DNA from 4 places in the Nocardia sp. NPDC055321 genome. Region 1 is predicted to be linked to each of the others. Evidence: riboswitches for the same ligand, from Rfam matches in the RefSeq annotation. Region 1 holds a riboswitch; each other region holds the start of a gene.

Region 1 (4,566 bases):
TGGCAGCGGTACGGGATCAAGGTGCACGACCTGCTGCCGCTGTTCGTGGCGACCGGGATGATGGACGAGGTCGAGCGCGGCTCCAAGACCTCGGCGACCCTCGGCGTGCACCTGACCGCCGCCGATATCGCCGACGCGGTCTGGCGCACCGCGACGAAGCCGGCCCGCCTGCGCGGGCCGCACGTGCTGGTCGGCATCCAGACCAAGGCGACCGCCGCCGCGGTTCGCCTGTCCCCCACCGCTTTCACGCGCGCGTTCGTCGGCTGGCTCAGCAAGTCCGATACCCTCTGAGCTGCGCGAACCCGTCCGCTCGAAAATAAGTGTCGCGCTCGGCAATTCGCTGTTAGCGTGGACCGCACACACCGACGAGAAAGGAATCGCAGCGATGACCGAGTACAGCATCCCCAGTCCCGCAGCGACTTTCGCCGTCGGCCCCGTCGCGCCGCCGGAACCGAGCACCGCGCCCGCCGCCGCCCTCGCGGAAAGCAGCCCCTAACCGGGCAGGCTTCCCCGACCGAGGGCCGCACCGGGCGCATATGCCCAGGGAGCGGCCCTTTTTCATGCCCTCCCGCCGCGGGACGTAGCTCAACGGATAGAGCGCCTGCCTTGGGTGCAGGAGGGTGCGAGTTCGACTCTCGCCGTCCCGACGATCGCGATACACCGTGCTCCACGGAGCCCGGGCCAGTAGCTCGACACGGAAGAGCGCCTGCCTTGCACGCAGTCGGTTGCGGGTTCGAATCCCGCCTGGTCCACGCATGACGCGGCGCAGTGCTGTGCTGGTTCGGCACCCTGACTTTCACTCAGGACCACGTCGGTTCGATTCCGACCTGCGTCACCACAACTCCACACGGCCTCGTGCTCTGCCGGTCGGGCACCCTGATTCTCAGTCAGGACTACGCGGGTTCGACTCCCGTCGAGGTCACCACCCCCGGGACCACCCGGGGCGGGGAGAGGCAACCGGGCGGGGCCCGGGACCGCTTGCTAGGCGGATCGAGGCGGTGACGCCTTGGGGATCGTGCCCTCGCCTCTCCGCGCACACCCGCGCACGCCGTGGATTCGGCTGTGCCGCGGGCGTTCTCCCCGCGCCGGAATCAGAACCGGTCGATGCCCGCGAGCAGGACGGTCGCGCCGGAGATGACGACGCCGGTGACGAGGGTGGCAGCGCCGAGCCACACCGCGGCGATCAGGCGATTCGGACGAACGGGGTCGGTGCCCAGCACCGAGAGGAAGAACCCGGCGGGCATCAGGATCGCCGCGGCCAGGACCGCGATCGCACCGCCGTTCGCCCAGCCGGGGCTGGCGCCGGCGGCGTTGCCGAGCACGGCCAGCAGCAGGCCGAGCATCACCAGGACCCCGGCGTGCGCGTGCCCGGCGCGGAAGAAGGATTTCTGCAGCTCGTTGGTCTCCTGACCGCCGGTGACGACGCGGAGCAGGAACGTCCCACCGAAGGCGATGGTGGCGACGGAGATGATGGTGGCACCGAGAACAATGCTGATCAGGGGATCGATCAGGGTGGCGTACACGAGGACTCCCGCGGGTTCGTACACTTGATTGGATACTGTTACTACCCAATATTGGATAGTGCTAGTACCTAATGTCAAGGCGCCGAGCGAAGGAGACCCGCGTGCTCATGTCGGAGTTGGCGGCACGGACCGGCGTGCCGATCCCGACCGTGAAGTTCTACCTGCGCGAAGGCGTGCTGATGCCGGGCGAGGCCACCAGCGCCACCCGCGCGCGCTACGGCGAGACGCACGTCCAGCGGATCGCCCTGATCAAGGCGCTGTCCGGGCTCGGCCTGTCGATGGCCCAGATCCGCGCGATCGTCACCCTCATCGACGAGCCCGGCCGCCCCCTGCTCGACACCCTGGCCACCGCCACCGCCCTGCTGCCGCCCGCCGTCGACCCCGGCGAACCCGCCGAGTACCCGCGCGCCCGCGCCGCGCTCACCGCCCTCGGCCTCGCCGTCCCCGACGACTACCCGGCCGTGGCCCAGCTCGAGCACGCCCTCGCCGCCGCCGAGGCCGCCGGGATGCCGATGACCGAGGAGCGCCTGCGCGCCTACGGCCCCGCCGTGCTGGCGATCGCCGAGTACGACATAGCCGAGATGCCCCTCGACTCCGCTTCCCGCGCAATCGAATACGCGGTGCTGGGCACAGCCCTCTACGAACCGGTCATCGCGGCCCTGCGGCGCGTCTCGCACGCCGAACTCTCCGCCCGCCGCCTCGCGCCGAAGCCGGATGGGCACGTCGAGTAGCACTCCCGGGCCACGCCCGCACCGACCGGGACACGAGCGGCAACTCCCCGGGTCGCGACGGCACGGGCCCGGGCGAACTCCCTCGAGCCCCTCACGCGGATCCGAGCACACCGGATCCGTCCGCACCCGAGCGCTTCCCGTGCTCGCGCGTGATCTTGGTACAGTCCCTCCGCCGTGGTGTTCGGGAAACCGGTGTGAAGCCGGTGCGGCCCTCGCCACTGTGATCGGGAAGTGAACAGATCTGTCCGGACGGAGTGATCCGCCGGGGCCACTGGGGTGCCCGCGCCCTGGGAAGGCCGATCGTTCACGCGGTATCCCGTCAGCCAGGAGACCGGCCACGGCAGGCAACACCCCATTCCACGAGGACCTGGAAGGCGGTCTCGGTGACCCCATCTGTTTTCGCGCGCCTGCGTACCGGCGCGCTGCTCGCCTGCGCGCTGCTGCTGACCGGTTGCGGCGTCCAGGCCGGACCGGCGGCCGACGGCGCGAACGCCGTCACCCGCGCAAACTGCGGTATCGACGTCGCCGTGCCGGGGCCGCCGCAGCGCATCTACGCCGCGTACCAGCCCTCCATCGAGATCGCGCACGCCCTCGGCGTCACCGACCGCCTGGCCGGGACCGCGTTCCTGGATTCGGCGGTGCTGCCGGAATACCAAGCCGCGCAGGCGAAATCCCCCTACGTGGAGAAGCTGCCGAGCCGGGACGAATTACTTTCACAGACACCGGATTTCGTGCTGTCCGGCTTCAACGGCGTGTTCGCGACGTCGTCGCAGAGCAGCGTCGGAACCCGGGCGAGCCTGCACGATCTGGGCGTGGAGACCTGGGTGCTGAGCCCGCTGTGCCCGAGCGCGGACGGTCTCGCGGACGAGGCCATCGACCCGGCGACCGTGCGCTTCGACAACGTGTACGCCGACCTGCGGGACCTGGGCGCGCTGTGGGGCGTGTCCGAGCGCGCGGAGACCGTTGTCGCCGACCTGAGTTCGCGCATCGAGGCGGTGCGCACCAAGGTCGAGGGCGCGGCCCGGCCGACGGTCGCGGTCGTCACGCCCAAGGACGACGGCTCCTACACCGTCGCGGGCGGCATCGATTTCGTCAGCCGGATCATCGAGGCCGCGGGCGGGGTCAACGCGTTCGCCGATCTCACCGAACGCCGCAACGTGCAGATCGGCGCGGAGCAGCTCATCGCCCGCGATCCCGACATCATCCTGACCAGCCTGTGCTGTAAGGCGAGCTACGTGCGCGCCGACGCGCAGCCGCAGGTGGACAAGCTCACCGGCAATCCCGCCTTCGCCAATCTGAAAGCCGTGCGCGCGAAAACGGTGCACCCGTTCCTGTTCGCCGATCGCGCCGCCGGGGTGCGCATCGCGTACGCCACCGAACTCGTCGCCGGACTGATCCACCCGGATCTGTTCGCGCGGTGATCGGCACCGTGCGCGGCGCCGGTCTGCTGCTGGCCGGGGCCGCGCTGGCCGCGACCTGCGCGGGCTCCATGCTGATCGGGACGCACCCGCTCGATCTGGCGGACGTGCTCGCGGCGTTCACCGATTTCCGGGGCGGCGACACGGACCGGATCGTGCGCTACATCCGCCTGCCGCGCACCGTGGCCGGGCTGCTGGCGGGCATCGCGCTCGCCCTCGCCGGGGCCGTCATGCAGGGCCTGACCCGCAACCCCCTGGCCGGGCCGGGGCTACTCGGCATCAACGCCGGCGCGTCACTGGCGATCGTGCTCGCCATGGCGGTTGTCGGACTGAGCTCGGCGGCGGGCCTGGTGTGGTTCGCGTTCGTGGGCGCGGCGGTGGCCGCGGTGTTCGTATACACCCTGGGCTCCTTCGGATTCGGCGGCGCGACCCCGGTGAAACTGGTCCTGGCCGGGGCCGCGTTCACGGCTCTGTGCGGGTCGATCACCACGGCGATCACCCTGCTGGACCGCACCACCTTCGACAACTTCCGCTTCTGGGTGGTCGGCTCGCTCACCCGGGCGAGCCTCGAATCCCTGTGGGCCGTACTGCCTTTCCTGGCCGTCGGCGCGGCTCTCACCGTCGCGGTGGCGCGTTCGCTCAACGCCCTCGCCATCGGCGACGACATGGCGCGCACGCTCGGCACCCGCCCGGTAGTGGTCCGAGGTCTCGGTGCGCTGAGCGTGGTGCTGCTGGCGGGCTCGGCGGTGGCGATCGCCGGTCCGATCGCGTTCATCGGCCTGGTGATTCCGCATATCGCCCGCGCGTTCGCCGGGCACGACTATCGCTGGGTGTTGGTCTGGTGCGCGCTGCTCGGACCGACCCTGCTGCTGTTCGCCGACATCGCCGGCCGGG
Region 2 (4,566 bases), on a different contig from region 1:
GCCCACGGCCGTGGCGATCACGGCGATCAGCAGGAACCACGGGAGCACGATGATCGCGTCGGTGGGCCGGATGATCCAGCGATCCCAGCCTCGGCGCAACCCCGCGAGCAGCCCGAGTCCGACACCGAGCGCGTAGGCCACCGCGAGCGCCGGCAGCGCGATGGCGAGCAACGGCAGCCCGCCGTGCAGGACGCGCGAGAACACGTCGCGACCGACCACGTCGGTCCCGAAAAGATGCTCCGCCGACGGCGATTGGAACGGCCGCCCGGCCGACACGGTCGGGGAGTGCGGCGCGAGCACGGGCCCCAGCACGACGAGCAGCAGCATCGCCGCCAGCACCGGCAGCCACAGCGAACGAGATCGCTTCATACCCGCTCCCCCAGCACCGCGTGCCGCGCCCGCGGGCTCACCAGCAACGTGCACAGATCCGCCAGCAGATACACCACGATCCCGACCGCCGCCAGCAGCACCGCCGCCGATTGCACGAACGGGAAGTCGCGAGCCTCGATGGCGCGCAACAACTCCTGCGAGAGCCCGGGAAACGCGAAGAGCGTCTCCACCACCGCGACACCGCCGATCAACCCGACCACCGACCCCGCCAGCGGATGCAGGGAGGCCGACAGCGCGTTGGGCGCCACGTGCCGCAGCATGAGCCGCAACCCGCCGACTCCGTTGAGCCGCAACGTCTGTACGTACGGGCTCGCCATGACCTCGGTGGTCTGCGCGCGCACCATCCGCACCGGATGCGGCAGCAGCCCCAGCAGCAGGCAGGTCACCGGCAGCACCAGAATCTCCGGCCGGCTCCACACGCTCGCCCCGGTCGGCACCAGCGACACCGCGGGCAACAGCCGCAACGAGAGCGACACCGTGGCCACCAGCAGCACGCCGAACACGAAGGAGGGCATGGATTCCACCGCCAGCGACCCGACACTGATCACCCGATCGGTGCGGGTACCCGGGCGCGCACCCGCCAGCAGGCCGAGCCCGAGCGCGATCGGAATCAGCAGGGCCGCGGTCAGCGCCGCGAGCGCCACGCTGTTGCCGACCCGGCCCAGCAGCACCTCGGCCACCGGTCGGCCGGAGATCAGCGACTCGCCGAAATCGCCGCGCACGAACCCGGCGACCCACTCGGCGAACCGCACCGGCGCGGGCCGGTCCAGTCCCATGTGCGCACGCAGGGCGGCCAAGCGCTCCGGGGTGGGATCACCGCCGCCCGTGCGCGAGGCGACGACCGTCGCCGCGTCCGAGTCCAGCGTCTCGAACAACCCGAAGACCAGCAGCGCCACGACGAACAGCACGACGATCCCGCCGCCGGCCCGCCGGGCGGCATAGCCCATCACGACCGGCGAATCATTGCTCGGCCAGCCAGGTGGTCGCGTAGTTCGCCCAGTCGTCGGTGCCCGGCACACCGTCACGCACCCCGCCCACGTGCACGCGGGCCGCGTCGGGCCGCTTGGCGAAACTGTGCAGGATGTACCCGCCCTCGTCCCAGAGTTCGCGCTGCAGTTCGCGATACAGGGTGGCCCGGCGCGCCGGATCCATGGCCGCGCGCGCCTGCGCGAACTTGGCATCCCAGCCGGGCCGCTTCCAGCCGGTGCCGTTGCTCGGCGAATCACTGGTCATGGTCTGGCCGTAGAAGTAGTCGAGACTGTAGTTCCACCAGCCGATGTGCGACAGCGGGGCCTTGCCGCTGACCTGGGAGAAGTAGGTGTCCGCCGGCACCGATTCGAGCTTTATCGTGATGCCCGCGACCTTGGCCTGTTCGGCGAACAGCGTCGCGGATTCCAGCATGCCGGGGAAGCCGTCGGCGGTGGGCAGGGTGACGGTCAGATTCTCCTTGCCCGCCGCCCGCAGCAGCTCGCGCGCCTTCTGCGGATCGTAAACACGCTGGGGCAGATCGGCGTCGTAGAAGGGCGCGCCCTTACCGTAGATGTCGTTGCCGAGTTCGGCGTAGCCGTAGTACACCGAATCCACCATGGCCTGCCGGTCCACCGCCAGCCGCATGGCCTGGCGCACCCGCACGTCGTCGAACGGCGCGGTGTCCACGCGCATCTGGAACGCGCCCATGAGACCGGCCGGCGGGGTGACCACCGTGATGTCGCTGTCCCCGGACAGGTTTCGCGCCTGCAGATACGAGATCTCGTGCACCACATCGGCTTCCCCGGACAGGAAGGCGTTCACCCGGGCCTCGGTCTCGGCGATCTGGATGATCTCCACCTCGTCCAGGAAAACCTGCCCGTCCCAGTACTTCTCGTTGCGCCGCAACAGGATCCGGTCGCCCGGAGACCACTTGACCAGCGCGAACGGCCCGGTGCCCACCGGCAGCACCGACCCGTCGATGACGCCGGTGCCGTCCTTGACGATGTAGCAGTACCAGCCCGCGAGCACCGAACCGAAGTCCGCCAGCGGCGTTTTCATCTGCACCGTCACCACGAGATCGCTCTCGGCGCGGGTGCGCGACATGTCGACCGCGGAGAGATCGCCCGAGGAGTTCCGGGCCGGATCGAGCATGCGCTGGAAGCTCCACAGCACATCGCGCGCGGTCAGCGGGGAGCCGTCGCTGAACAGCACGCCCGGCCGCAACGTGATGCGCCATCGGCTGCCATCGGCATTCGGCACGACCGACTCCGCCAGCCGGTAGCGCAGCGTCAGGTCGTTGTTGTAGGCGACGAGCTTGTCCCAGACGTTCTTGGACACCGCGCCGCCGGCCGAACTCCCGGCCTGATGCGGATCGAGCACGTCCGCGCTCGCCGAGCGCCCGGCGATCACCGTCCGCAGGCGGCCGCCCGGCCGGGGCGGGCCCGAGGCCGCGGTGCGCGCACCGGTGTCCGAGCCGCAGCCCGCCAGAACGCCCGACGTGCCGAGCAGGACGGCCCCGAGCGCGCCCGCGCTGCCGAGCAGGAATGTGCGGCGGCCGACATCCGGCCGTCGCGGTGTGTAGTTGTTCATCAATCCTCGTTGGTGTGATCCCGATACCGCGGGCGCAGGTATCCTGGCTCCCGGATCGACACACCCCGCCGGCCTTCCAACCTGGGCAGGTCGTGACCATATTTCGGCGGATTGCTCCCCGGTGACAGTTGCGGGACAGCCCCGGATTCACACCGGTGTTCCCTACGCCGGATACCGACCCTACGGGACGGACCGGGCGCGCGGGGGACGCCCGCCGGACCGGCGGCAGCGGCTCGGTCGCGCCGCCGGGCGCGGCTATTCGACCACGGCGGGCGCCGCGCAGCTGTCCGGAACGGCGACGAGCGAGCAGGTCACCGGGTACCGCGTGGGCTTGTAGTCGCTCGGGACTCCGCCGCGCGCGGTGATGTCGCGGTAGGCGGCGACACCGTCGGTGGGACGGCGGGTCAGGCTCGGATCGTGCTGGGCGTCAACGGTGTACAGGCCGAAGCGGGCGGAGTAGTCGCCCCATTCGTAGTTGTCGGTGAGGCTCCAGTAGTTGTAGGAGACCACGTCGACGCCGTCAGCTTTGGCGCGCTGCAGCCAGTAGACGGTGTCGCGCAGATGATCGCCGCGGGTGTAGCCGTCGTCGCGACCGCCGTCCGGGCCGGTGGCCAATCCGTTCTCGATCACGCGAATGGGCTTGCCGGGGAACCGCGCCGCGATGTGGCGGAGCACGTAGTAGATGCTCTCCGGGGCCTGGGTGCTCTTCCAGAACTCCCCGGTCGCGCCGTACGCGGCGGACAGGTCGGTGACCGAGGTGGAGTAGTAGTGATCCACGCCGATGAAGTCCAGGCTCTCGCGCATCTGGTCCGGGAACAGCTGCTCCAGCCACGACTGCACGCCCGGGATCGGGATGTACGCCAGATTGGAGGAGACCTGCGCGTCCGGCTGCACGGAGTGGATGTGGCGGTAGATGTCCCGGTGCGCGGCGACGATGCCGGACACCATCGCGCCCGCGTTCTCCGGGCGCAGACCGCCGTACATGAGCTCGCGCCGGACGTATTCGGTCGGCTCGTTGAAGGTGATCCACAGCGGGCGCGCCCACGCGTAGCGATCGACCACCCGCCGCGCGAAATCGACCAGTTCCGAGGACATCTCGGGTCGATTCCAGCCGCCGCGATCCACCTCCCACCCGGGATGGACCCAGTGGTTCAGGGTGATCATCGGCCGCATGCCGGAGTCCACGATCCGCGCGATGACCGCGTCGTAGAATGCCCACCCCGCCGGATCATCGCTCCCCGGAACGGTTTCCACGCGCGACCACTCGACCGAGGTGCGATAGATCCCCACCCCCAGGCTCCGCGCCCGCGCGATGTCGGCCGCGTAGTTGTGGAAGAAGTCGACCGAGTTGCCGATGGGCTCGCGCACCCGGCCCTGATCCCCGTACCGCAGCCAGTTGCTGTCGGGGCTGTAGCCCTCGGACTGGAATCCGGACTGCGCGACACCGAACTCGAAGTCCTCGCCGAGCCCCGGCACATCCGCACCCGCCGGCCCGGCGCCCGCCACGGTCATCGTCGCGATCGAGAAGGCCGCGGCCACCCCCGCCGTACACAGTTTCGACCACCGCTGCCGCACTTCGATCCTCCGGTCCACCGAGCTCTACCGATACACCGATGC
Region 3 (4,566 bases), on a different contig from region 1:
AACAGCGTGCTACTACTCTCAGCTGTGCTCCACCTCGGTTCCTGCCCGTCACCTGTGTTTCGACATTTCGGCGGCTTTCCCTCATGACGGTCGACAGCCCCATCGCGCCCGCGGTCGCCCCCGTGGAACCAGTGGCGCGCGGTCGCGCCGGGCGATTCGAGTTTCTCGACGCATTGCGCGGCCTGGCGGCTCTGGCGGTGGTGGTGCAGCACTGTTCCGAGCGGCTCTGGCCCGAGTATTTCCGCTTCTCGCAGGCGTATTTCGGACTCGGCGAGTTCGGTGTGTTCGTCTTCTTCATCGTCAGCGGATTCATCATTCCGGCCTCGCTCGAACGCGGCCGCTCGCTGGGCGCGTTCTGGGCCGGCCGGTTCTTCCGGCTCTTCCCGCTGTTCTGGGCCTGCCTGGTCGCGGCGATGCTGCTGAACTCGTTCGGCAGATATGAACTGCCGGATCCGTTCTGGGATCAGCCTGTTCTGAACTTCCTGGCGAATCTGACCATGATGCAGTTCTTCATCGGCGGCTGGGACATCCAGATCATCGGCGCTTCCTGGTCGCTGTCCTATGAGCTGGTGTTCTATCTGATCCTGTCGCTGCTGCTCATCGCCCGGATCAATCGCCGGTCGGTGCCGCTGGCGGTGGGCGCGCTGGTCCTGATCGTGCCCGGCGCGCTGTTGCCGCCCGCACTGCTCACGAGCGCGGACGCCGGCGCCCTGACCCGTTCGATCGTGGTGGTCGCGACCATCACCGCGGCGACGGTCTTCGCGTGCCTGGCGACCGACCGCCGCGCCGCGCTCGCCGCGATCCTGATCTCGGTGATCGCCGTGCCCCTGTTCCTGAATCAGCCCGGCGCCTCGGTGCTGACCTTCGGCTACCTCGCCACGATGTTCCTCGGCACGGTGCTCTACCGCATGACCGCCGGCGAGATCACCGCGCCGCGCGGGTGGCTGGTGTTCGCCTTCGCCATGTGCCTGATCTTCGGCGTCAGCACCTTGGTTCCGGCCGTCGTCGATCCGATCACCGGCGTGTGGGTCACCTGGGTCAAACAGCCCCTGACGATCCTGCCCGCCTACGTGATGTTCGCGGCCTTTCTGCTGCTGCGCCGCTACTCGTTCCCCCGCCCGCTGCTCTACCTGGGCCGAATCAGCTACTCCCTCTATCTGGTTCACGCGCTGATCCTCGACGCCATCCCGCGCTGGAACACGTCGGTCCTGGGCGTTCCCGCCCAGTGGCTGACCCTGCTGACCTGGGTGACGACGGCGCTGCTGATCTCCGCGCTCACCTACCGTTTCATCGAGAAGCCCTGTCACACTCTCGGTCACCGCGTGATCGCCAGGATCGACTCCCGCGCGAACGCGGCCGAACGACCCGCGACCGTCGCCGCGTAGCGCCCGCTGTCACGATCCATCCGCTCGCTCTCTGACGAACGAGCGGGGCAACCGAATGATGCGCGGGGAGTTAGCCGACCACCCGCGAGGCCGCGGCTGCTAGGTTCAGCGGGCAGGGAACACCGGTGTGAATCCGGGGCTGTCCCGCAACTGTGACCGGGTAGCAGACCTTCATCTGACGGCCACGACCTTCCTGGGTTGGAAGGCCGAAGGCGAGCGTTGATCCGGGAGCCAGGATACCTGCGCCCGTTCAGGATCGAGCTTCACGAGGATGAGAATGCGCGTGTACGCACGCCGCCGGCCCGGTGCCGAGCGGCTATCCGACCATGCTTCCGGTGCGGGGCGACATCGTCGCTCCCGGGTTGCGGGTGTCGTCGCCGGATTGCTCGCGGTGGCCATGGTCGCCGCCGGGTGTTCGGCGAGTGAGAGTGACGGCGCGGCTTCGGCCCGCGCCCTGCGGGAGTCCGGCGACGGCACGCTGACCATCTACAACTCCTACAAGATCGCCGGGCTGGATCCCGCGGGCACCGGCACGAACTGGCTGTTCGACTGGGGTGTCGCGGAGAACCTGCTGCAGGTCAACGAGACGGGTGAGGTCGCGCCGTGGCTGGCGGAATCGGTTACCCGTGAGGGGGATAACCGCTGGGTCGTGGCCCTGCGCGAGGGCGTGACCTTCCAGAACGGCAAGCCCGTCGACTCCGCCGCGGTCGCGGCCGCGCTGACCAGGCAGATCGCCAAATCCGCCGCGGCCCGGGTGTATCTGGACGCGGCCACGACCGTGCGGGCCGACGGCAAGCGCGTCGTGATCACCACGCCCGCCCCGAACGCGATGGTGCCCGCCGCGCTGGCGGCCCGGGACAACTCGCTGCAGATCTACGATGTCGCCGCGATGGACGCCGCCAACGGCGATTCCGCCAAGATCGTCGGCGCGGGCGCGTACTCGGGCCCGTACGCCATCACCGCGTGGTCGCCGGACAACCTGGTGCTCGCGCCGTTCGGAAACCATTGGGAGGGAACGCCGCCGCTGCGGGGCGTCACCGTGCGCGTGGTCCCCGACGAGCAGGCCCGCCTCGCCGGCGTGCGCAGCGGTGAAGCCGACATGGCGTTCTACCCGTCCACCTCGGCGAAGCTGGAACTGCGGGGCGAGAAGGACATTCACGTGCTGTCCTCCGAACTCGCCCTGCAGTCGCTGCTGGTGGACATGAATCTGAAGGCCGGAATCTTCACTGATACCGCCGTGCGCAAGGCCTTCACCGCCGCCATCGACTACGCGGGCATCGCCGCCGATGTCGGCAACGGCCAGTTCGCACCGGCCGCCGGGCTCTACCCGCCGACCATGTCGTTCGCCTCGGGCAACCAGCGGTACGACCTGAACGAGGCGAAGGGCCTGCTCGACGCGGCCGGCTGGACACCCGGCCCGGACGGCATCCGGGTCAAGGACGGCCGGAAACTGCTGGTGCGGTTCGTGACTCAAGCTCAGGGCCCGGAGACCACCGATGTCGCGATCGCGATGAAGGACCAGGTCGCCCGTGCCGGTTTCGAGCTGCGGATCGACAACGCCGAGGATTCGGCCGCGGTGAAGAAGGACCCGGCCGCGTGGGATTCCTCGGTGGCACTGAGCGGTTCGCTCTCGGGTACCGCCGATCCGATCCAGCCGTACCTGGTGCGCTGGACCACCGGCGGCTCGGCGAACGCGCAGGGCGTGGCGAATCCCGAGATCGACGCCATCGGCGCCCAGCTGCGCGGCGAGTTCGACACCGCCCGCCGCGACGCGCTGCTGCAACGGGCACAACAGATTCTGGTGCGTGACCAGGCGTACGTGGTGGCGGGCACCTTCAAGTACTTCACCGTGGTCACCGGCCCGGAGTGGGCCGACTACACGGTGTCGAGCGTGCGCAGGCACATCACCAGCCGGACCGGCGAATAGCCCGGCTCGGCAATGCGATTGGTAGCCCTGGCCCGGCGCCGGGTCGTCGAGGCACTGCTCACCCTGCTGGGCGCGAGCGCGCTCATCTGGGCCCTGATGCCGCTCGCCCCGGGTGATCCGGCGCGCATGATCCTTGTCGCGCAGGGCGTTCCGGAGCCGCCGCCCGAGCAGATCGCCGAGCTCGAGCGCACCCTGCACCTGGATCAGCCGGTGCCCGCGCAGTACGCGCACTGGCTGTGGGGCGTGCTGCGCGGCGATTTCGGGCTGTCCTTCGTCTCCGGCCGCCCGGTCGCGGGGGAGTTCACCGAGCGGCTGCCCGCGACGCTGCTGCTGGCGTCGGTGTCGCTGGCGCTCGCGCTCGTGCTGTCGGCCGGGCTGGGCGTGGTCGCGGCGCGGTATGCGCACCGCTGGCCCGACCACGGCGCGCGCTGGCTGGCACTGGTTTTCGCCTCGGTGCCGGGATTCATCGTGGCGCTGCTGTTGATTCAGGTGGTCGTCGTCGGAATGGGTGTCGGCAAGGCCGCGCTGGACGGCACCTGGCGGCAGGTGTGGCTGCCCGCGATCTGTCTCGCGGTCGGATTGTTCGACACCTGGTCGCGCCTGCTGCGGGCGAATCTGCTGGCATTCCTGGATTCGCCGACCGCCGCGGTGCTGAGCGCCCGGGGCGCCTCGCGGTGGCGGATTCTCTGGCGGCACGCGCTGCCCAACAGCGCGGTGCCGTCGCTGCACGCGCTGGCGGTCGGTGCGGCCGTGCTCATCGGCGGGGCGACCGTCGTCGAAACGGTGTTCACCTGGCCGGGTCTCGGCTCGTATGTGGTGGAGTCGGTGAAAACCCGGGATCTGCCGGTGATTCAGGCGTTCACGATCTTCGCGACGGCGAGCTACGTGCTGACCAGCGTGGCGGCCGATCTGCTGTCCGCGGTTATCGACCGCAGGATCGCGGTGGAACCGTGAGGGCCGCCGTCCGCGCCCACCTGTCGGCGGCGCCCGCGTCCGTCCGCGTCGGCGCCGCCCTGCTGGGAGCGCTGGTGCTGCTGGCGATCCTGGGACCGCACGTGGCGGCGTTCGGACCCAACGAGCCGCACTACGCGGACAAACTCGTCGCGCCGAACTCCGAATACTGGCTGGGCACCGACCAGTACGGGCGCGACCAGTTCTCCCGGGTGATGCACGGCCTGCGGCTGTCGTTGTTCTCGGCCTTCGCGGTGCTGGCGGGGTCGGCGACGATCAGCCTGCTCGTCGGGCTCGGCTCCG
Region 4 (4,566 bases), on a different contig from region 1:
CTCACCGTCGGCGGCGGCACACCGCGCCGCGTGCACTCTCGCCCGAACGCCGCGATGCCCTCCGGATGGGTGAGGAAGAAGCCGGGCTCCTTCCAGACCTTGGCGATGAGATTGTCCAGGTCGTCCGGCGTCGGGGGGCCCGCGATGGTCGAGATCCGTTGCTTCTTCGGCGTATTGGCGATCAGCCCGTAGTCGGGGCTGTTGATCAGTTCGCCCTCCTGATGCTCCTTGATCGCCTCGATGGTCAGGCGCAACTGCTGGGAGATCTGGTCGTGCGGGCTGGAATACAGGTCCGAGACCCGGGTGTGCACGTCGAGAATCGTGTGCACGGCCTTGAGCCGGTACTCGCGCGGATCTTTCTCGTAGTCGATGAAGGTCTCCGGCAGCGGGGACTCGTCGTAGTTGTCGCACTTGATGTCGACGGTCTGCTCGTGCGTCACCCGATTGCGCCGGTAGATACCGGCTTCCACCGGCACCCAGCTCAGCAGATGGACCAACCACCGCGGGGTGATCGACTCCATCTGCGGAACGGTCTTGGTGGCATTGGCGAGTGTCCGAGCGGCCTCGTCGCCCAGTGCCACCGGTTGCGGCACGGTACTTGTCATGAAAACCGCCTTCAATTAGGCAAATTGGGGGTTACCGACGGGACGGAATACTAACCCCGGGATTCGGCGCTGTCCTGGTGAACCACACGGCGGGCGTGTCCTGGAAGTTTGCTGGCGATACCGCGATTCGATGCCACCACTTCCGTGAATGTGAAGGAGTGCACTCCGCCGGAGAGGTGTCACGAGCTAACAGTGAGGAAACCGTAATTGCGCGGTAATGAGCGCGCGGGCGGCACGCGTGGAAACCGGTGCGGCCCCGCGCCTCAGCGCACGCCCACGAGCACCGCGTCGGTGATCGAGCGCCACGCCACCCCGGCTTCGGTGAACCCCGCCGCGCGGACATGGTCGAGATGCCAGTCCAGGGTCTGCGGAACGCCCTGCGGCCGGTTGTCCAGGATCGCGCGACTGGCGGCCAGTTCGTTGCTCAGCCGGGAATCGTCGGCGATGCTCGCCCACCACTGTTCCCAATCCGGCACGCCTTCCGAGCGCACGCGCTCCTGATGTCCGCGCTGGATCCGCTCGTCCAGCTCGTTCAGCAGCGGGGTCCCCGGGTCGGGCATGTGATCGGCGTTGACGAGCAGCCCGCCCGGGCGCAACAGCGCAGGCAGGTCCGCGTAGAGGCGGGCCAGATCGGCGGGCTGCATCCAGTGCGTGGCGGTCGCGGTCAGGATGGCGTCGAACGGTTCGGGCGGCAGGGCCCGGGTCCAGGCCGGATCCTCCAGGTCCGCGACGACGAACACGATGCGCGGGTCATCGGCGAAGGAACCGCGCGCCATCGCCAGCAGGGTCGGGTCTCGATCCACCGCAACCGAACTCGCCTCGGGCAGCCGCGCGAACAGGCGGCGGGTGATGGTGCCGGTCCCACAGGCCAGGTCCAGGACCCGGGGCGCCTTCCCGGCGCTCGCGGTCACCAGATCGAGCATCACCCGGAACCGCTCCTCGCGATCGGGCATGTACAACTCCTGCTGGCGATCCCAACTTTCTTGCCACGCTTCCCAATTCACGGCTTCTCCAGGCTCTGATCAGCGGCTTCGGAACGGACGCAGACTACGCGGCCGTCCGGGCGCGTCGGCGCCGCGACACGCGGCCGGGCGACGCCGGGACGCGCCGGGCAGGGGTGTGGTTGTCGGCGGCGGTACCACTTCGCTATATTCGCCTGCGCAGCTGGTTCGCCGGAGGCGGTATCGAGGAGCCCCTGATCCGTCCGAAGGCGTCGAAGCCCGGTGGCGCGCTCGCGCGCCGCGGGGCGAGAGGGAACCCGGTGGGAATCCGGGACTGTCCCGCAGCGGTGAGTGGGAACGACAGCCGTCATTCCGCGCTGGGCGCGTTGCCCGGGAAGCGATGGCCGATAGGACCAGCCCCGGCACGAGCGCCGGGGCCGACCCGGGTCACGGGTCGATGCCCACGAGTCCGAAGACCTGCCCGTTGTGCCGGATACGTCGTATCCGGCGGTTGTCGCCTCGTGGACCGGGTGGCATGCCGAGCGGAACCGGGCGTCGCACGACGCCACATCAAGGGCTCCTTTCAGCGTGCACTCGCGATGAGGTGGCCATCGGCATGCTGACCATGGAGCTCACCAATGACGAACCCGGACAATACATTCGCGGCCGTGCCCGGCCGCGCGCCGATCGAACGCACCGCCCGCGTCGCGCCCCTGGCCGCCGCGCGCGCCTCGGTCGTACAGAACCTGCGCATCCATTCCGGTGCGCGGGTGCCCTTCTCGGTGGAGTTCAATCCGCCGCGTGACGCCGCCGGCGAGGCCCGGCTGTGGCGCACGGTCCGGGAATTCGAGCGCATGCACCCGGCCTTCGTCTCCATGACCTACGGGGCCGGCGGCTCCACCAAGGACCGCACCGCCCGCATCACCGGCGAGCTCGCCCAGCAGACCACCCTGCTGCCGGTGGCGCACCTGACCGCGGTCGGCCACAGCATCGCCGAACTGCGCGCCCTGGTCGGTTCCTACGCCGACTGCGGCATCCGCGACATCCTGGTGCTGCGCGGTGATCCGCCGGGCGATCCGCTCGGGGCGTGGGAGCGGCACCCCGACGGCGTGGAGTACGCCGAGGAGCTGGTGCGCATCGTGCGCGATCTCGGCGACTTCAACGTCGGGGTGGCCTCGTTCCCGCAGGGGCATCACCGCTCACCGGACCTGGCCACCGATACCGCGCACCTGGTCGCCAAACTCCGCGCCGGAGCCGACTATTCGATTACCCAGATGTTCTTCGACGTCGAGCACTATCTGCGCCTGCGGGATCGGGTGGCCGCGCACGACCTGGTCGAGGGCGCGAAGCCGATCATTCCCGAGCTGATGCCGATCACCTCCCTGCGCACGGTGCAGCGCGCGGTGGAGCTGTCCGGCCGCGAACTCCCGCCCGCCGTGCTGGCGCGGTTGCGGCGCGCGGCGGGGGATGGGCCCGAAGAGAACAGGGCCGCGGTGCGCGCCGAGGGCATCGAGATCGCGACCGAGATGGCGCAGCGTCTCATCGACGAGGGCGCGCCGTGCCTGCACTTCATCACCCTCAATTTCGCCAAGGCGACGACCGAGGTGCTGACCAATCTCGGCTACCGGGTCACCGCGGCGCCGCTGAGCGCCTGAGAAACCGGCGGCGGGTCCGGAAACCCCGGACGGGCCCGGCAACCGGCTGGCTCTGAGATCTGCGTTACGCTAGCCTAACCTAAATCGGCTGAGGTTAGGCTACGTTTACTACGTAAGTGCGCGCTGATCAGCGATTACATCCGGTGACCGGCCGTAGATGCTGAAAGCCTGCCGCTATGGCTCGCGTGTCGCGAGGGGCCCGCCGCGATCTTCGGGTTAGCCCACCCTAATAAAATAGGTTACCCTAACTCGCGAATGTGGATCTGCGAGAGGGTTTCTGATGGTGGTTGCTCGTCCCGAGACGAGTCCGGGTACCGATGGAGTTGTCGAACCAGCTGTTTACGAGCTGACCGCCCGGCCCATCGATATCGAACGTGACACCGAGACCGCTCATCGGTGGCTCATCCACCCCAAGTCGGCGTACTGGGGCATGCTCGAGAGCACCCCGGCCGACGTCGAGGATCTGATCCGCGTCGCCAAGTCCGACCCGGATCCGCGATTCGGTATGTGGATCGGCGCTTTCGAGGACGAGCCGCAGTTCCTGTTCGAGCTGTACAACCCGCAGACCAGTGATCTGGCCAAGCCGGGCACCGGGTACGAGCACACCGCCGGTGACATCGGCATGCACCTGCTGGTGTCCAACAGCGAGCGCCGGCTGCCGGGCTTCACCGGCAACGTCATGCTGCACATCATGCGCACCGCCTTCTTCGAGTGCGGCGCCGAACGAGTCGTGGTCGAGCCGGATCACCGGAACCTGCACGTGCAGAAGCTCAACGCCGCGGTCGGTTTCCAGGTCGCGGGTGATTTCCCGGTGGCCGACAAGATCGCCCGCCTGAGCTACTGCACCCGTGCCGATTTCATTCGGCTCACGGACAACGGCCGGTCCCTGGCGACCGACTTCCAGCTCGCGAACTCCTGAGAAGGTAGTGCTTTGACCAGCCCCGAAGCTTCCGCATGCCTATCCGCGTTCTGGCAGACCTACGAGACCAGAATCGCGACCAAGATCCTGGCCGAGTTCTGCCACGAGCGGTTCGTGCACCCCGTCGAGTTGACCCCCGGCGTCTACGTACTGCACTCCGATGACGGCCTGACCGAATACGGTTTCCGCGCCGAGGTGCTGTCCCTGGACAGCTGGTGCATCGACGAGTCGTCACTGCGCCGCACCCGCGACGGCGAGCCCGCGCGCATCGACGCCACCCAGCTCATCATCGATCTCAGTGGCTCCCTGGGCATTCCGCGCGACGCGCTGCCGGAATACCTCGAGGAGTTCACCAACACCCTGATCATGAGCGCGAATCGCCCCGACGATCGGCGCATCGCGGCCGCGGAGCTGGCGGTCGCGGACTTCCAGACCATCGAACGCAC

The links. Region 1 has a riboswitch for cobalamin ahead of ACWIGI_RS27025 (ABC transporter substrate-binding protein). Riboswitches for the same ligand answer to the same signal wherever they lie in the genome.
Region 2: it holds a riboswitch for cobalamin, as region 1 does, so the genes downstream of both, ACWIGI_RS17070 (ABC transporter substrate-binding protein) here and ACWIGI_RS27025 (ABC transporter substrate-binding protein) in region 1, are expected to answer to the same signal.
Region 3: it holds a riboswitch for cobalamin, as region 1 does, so the genes downstream of both, ACWIGI_RS06850 (ABC transporter substrate-binding protein) here and ACWIGI_RS27025 (ABC transporter substrate-binding protein) in region 1, are expected to answer to the same signal.
Region 4: it holds a riboswitch for cobalamin, as region 1 does, so the genes downstream of both, ACWIGI_RS40795 (methylenetetrahydrofolate reductase) here and ACWIGI_RS27025 (ABC transporter substrate-binding protein) in region 1, are expected to answer to the same signal.

Annotation. Positions count from the first base shown of each region.
Region 1 covers NZ_JBSHMS010000017.1:196,051-200,616, reverse strand. Annotated here, with positions in the region: gene ACWIGI_RS27060 (SDR family oxidoreductase) at 1-291, shown strand, start outside; tRNA gene ACWIGI_RS27055 (tRNA-Pro) at 575-647, shown strand; tRNA gene ACWIGI_RS27050 (tRNA-Ala) at 679-752, shown strand; tRNA gene ACWIGI_RS27045 (tRNA-Glu) at 763-838, shown strand; tRNA gene ACWIGI_RS27040 (tRNA-Glu) at 850-925, shown strand; gene ACWIGI_RS27035 (hypothetical protein) at 1,092-1,547, opposite strand; gene ACWIGI_RS27030 (MerR family transcriptional regulator) at 1,625-2,254, shown strand; cobalamin riboswitch at 2,413-2,608, shown strand; gene ACWIGI_RS27025 (ABC transporter substrate-binding protein) at 2,638-3,675, shown strand; gene ACWIGI_RS27020 (FecCD family ABC transporter permease) at 3,672-4,566, shown strand, end outside.
Region 2 covers NZ_JBSHMS010000009.1:238,472-243,037, reverse strand. Annotated here, with positions in the region: gene ACWIGI_RS17080 (ABC transporter ATP-binding protein/permease) at 1-369, opposite strand, end outside; gene ACWIGI_RS17075 (ABC transporter permease) at 366-1,337, opposite strand; gene ACWIGI_RS17070 (ABC transporter substrate-binding protein) at 1,351-2,949, opposite strand; cobalamin riboswitch at 2,964-3,148, opposite strand; gene ACWIGI_RS17065 (family 1 glycosylhydrolase) at 3,205-4,461, opposite strand.
Region 3 covers NZ_JBSHMS010000003.1:446,639-451,204, reverse strand. Annotated here, with positions in the region: gene ACWIGI_RS06855 (acyltransferase family protein) at 84-1,385, shown strand; cobalamin riboswitch at 1,459-1,647, shown strand; gene ACWIGI_RS06850 (ABC transporter substrate-binding protein) at 1,663-3,312, shown strand; gene ACWIGI_RS06845 (ABC transporter permease) at 3,325-4,266, shown strand; gene ACWIGI_RS06840 (ABC transporter permease) at 4,263-4,566, shown strand, end outside.
Region 4 covers NZ_JBSHMS010000053.1:14,270-18,835, forward strand. Annotated here, with positions in the region: gene ACWIGI_RS40785 (family 2A encapsulin nanocompartment shell protein) at 1-605, opposite strand, end outside; gene ACWIGI_RS40790 (class I SAM-dependent methyltransferase) at 869-1,558, opposite strand; cobalamin riboswitch at 1,857-2,025, shown strand; gene ACWIGI_RS40795 (methylenetetrahydrofolate reductase) at 2,185-3,201, shown strand; gene ACWIGI_RS40800 (GNAT family N-acetyltransferase) at 3,482-4,120, shown strand; gene ACWIGI_RS40805 (IucA/IucC family protein) at 4,133-4,566, shown strand, end outside.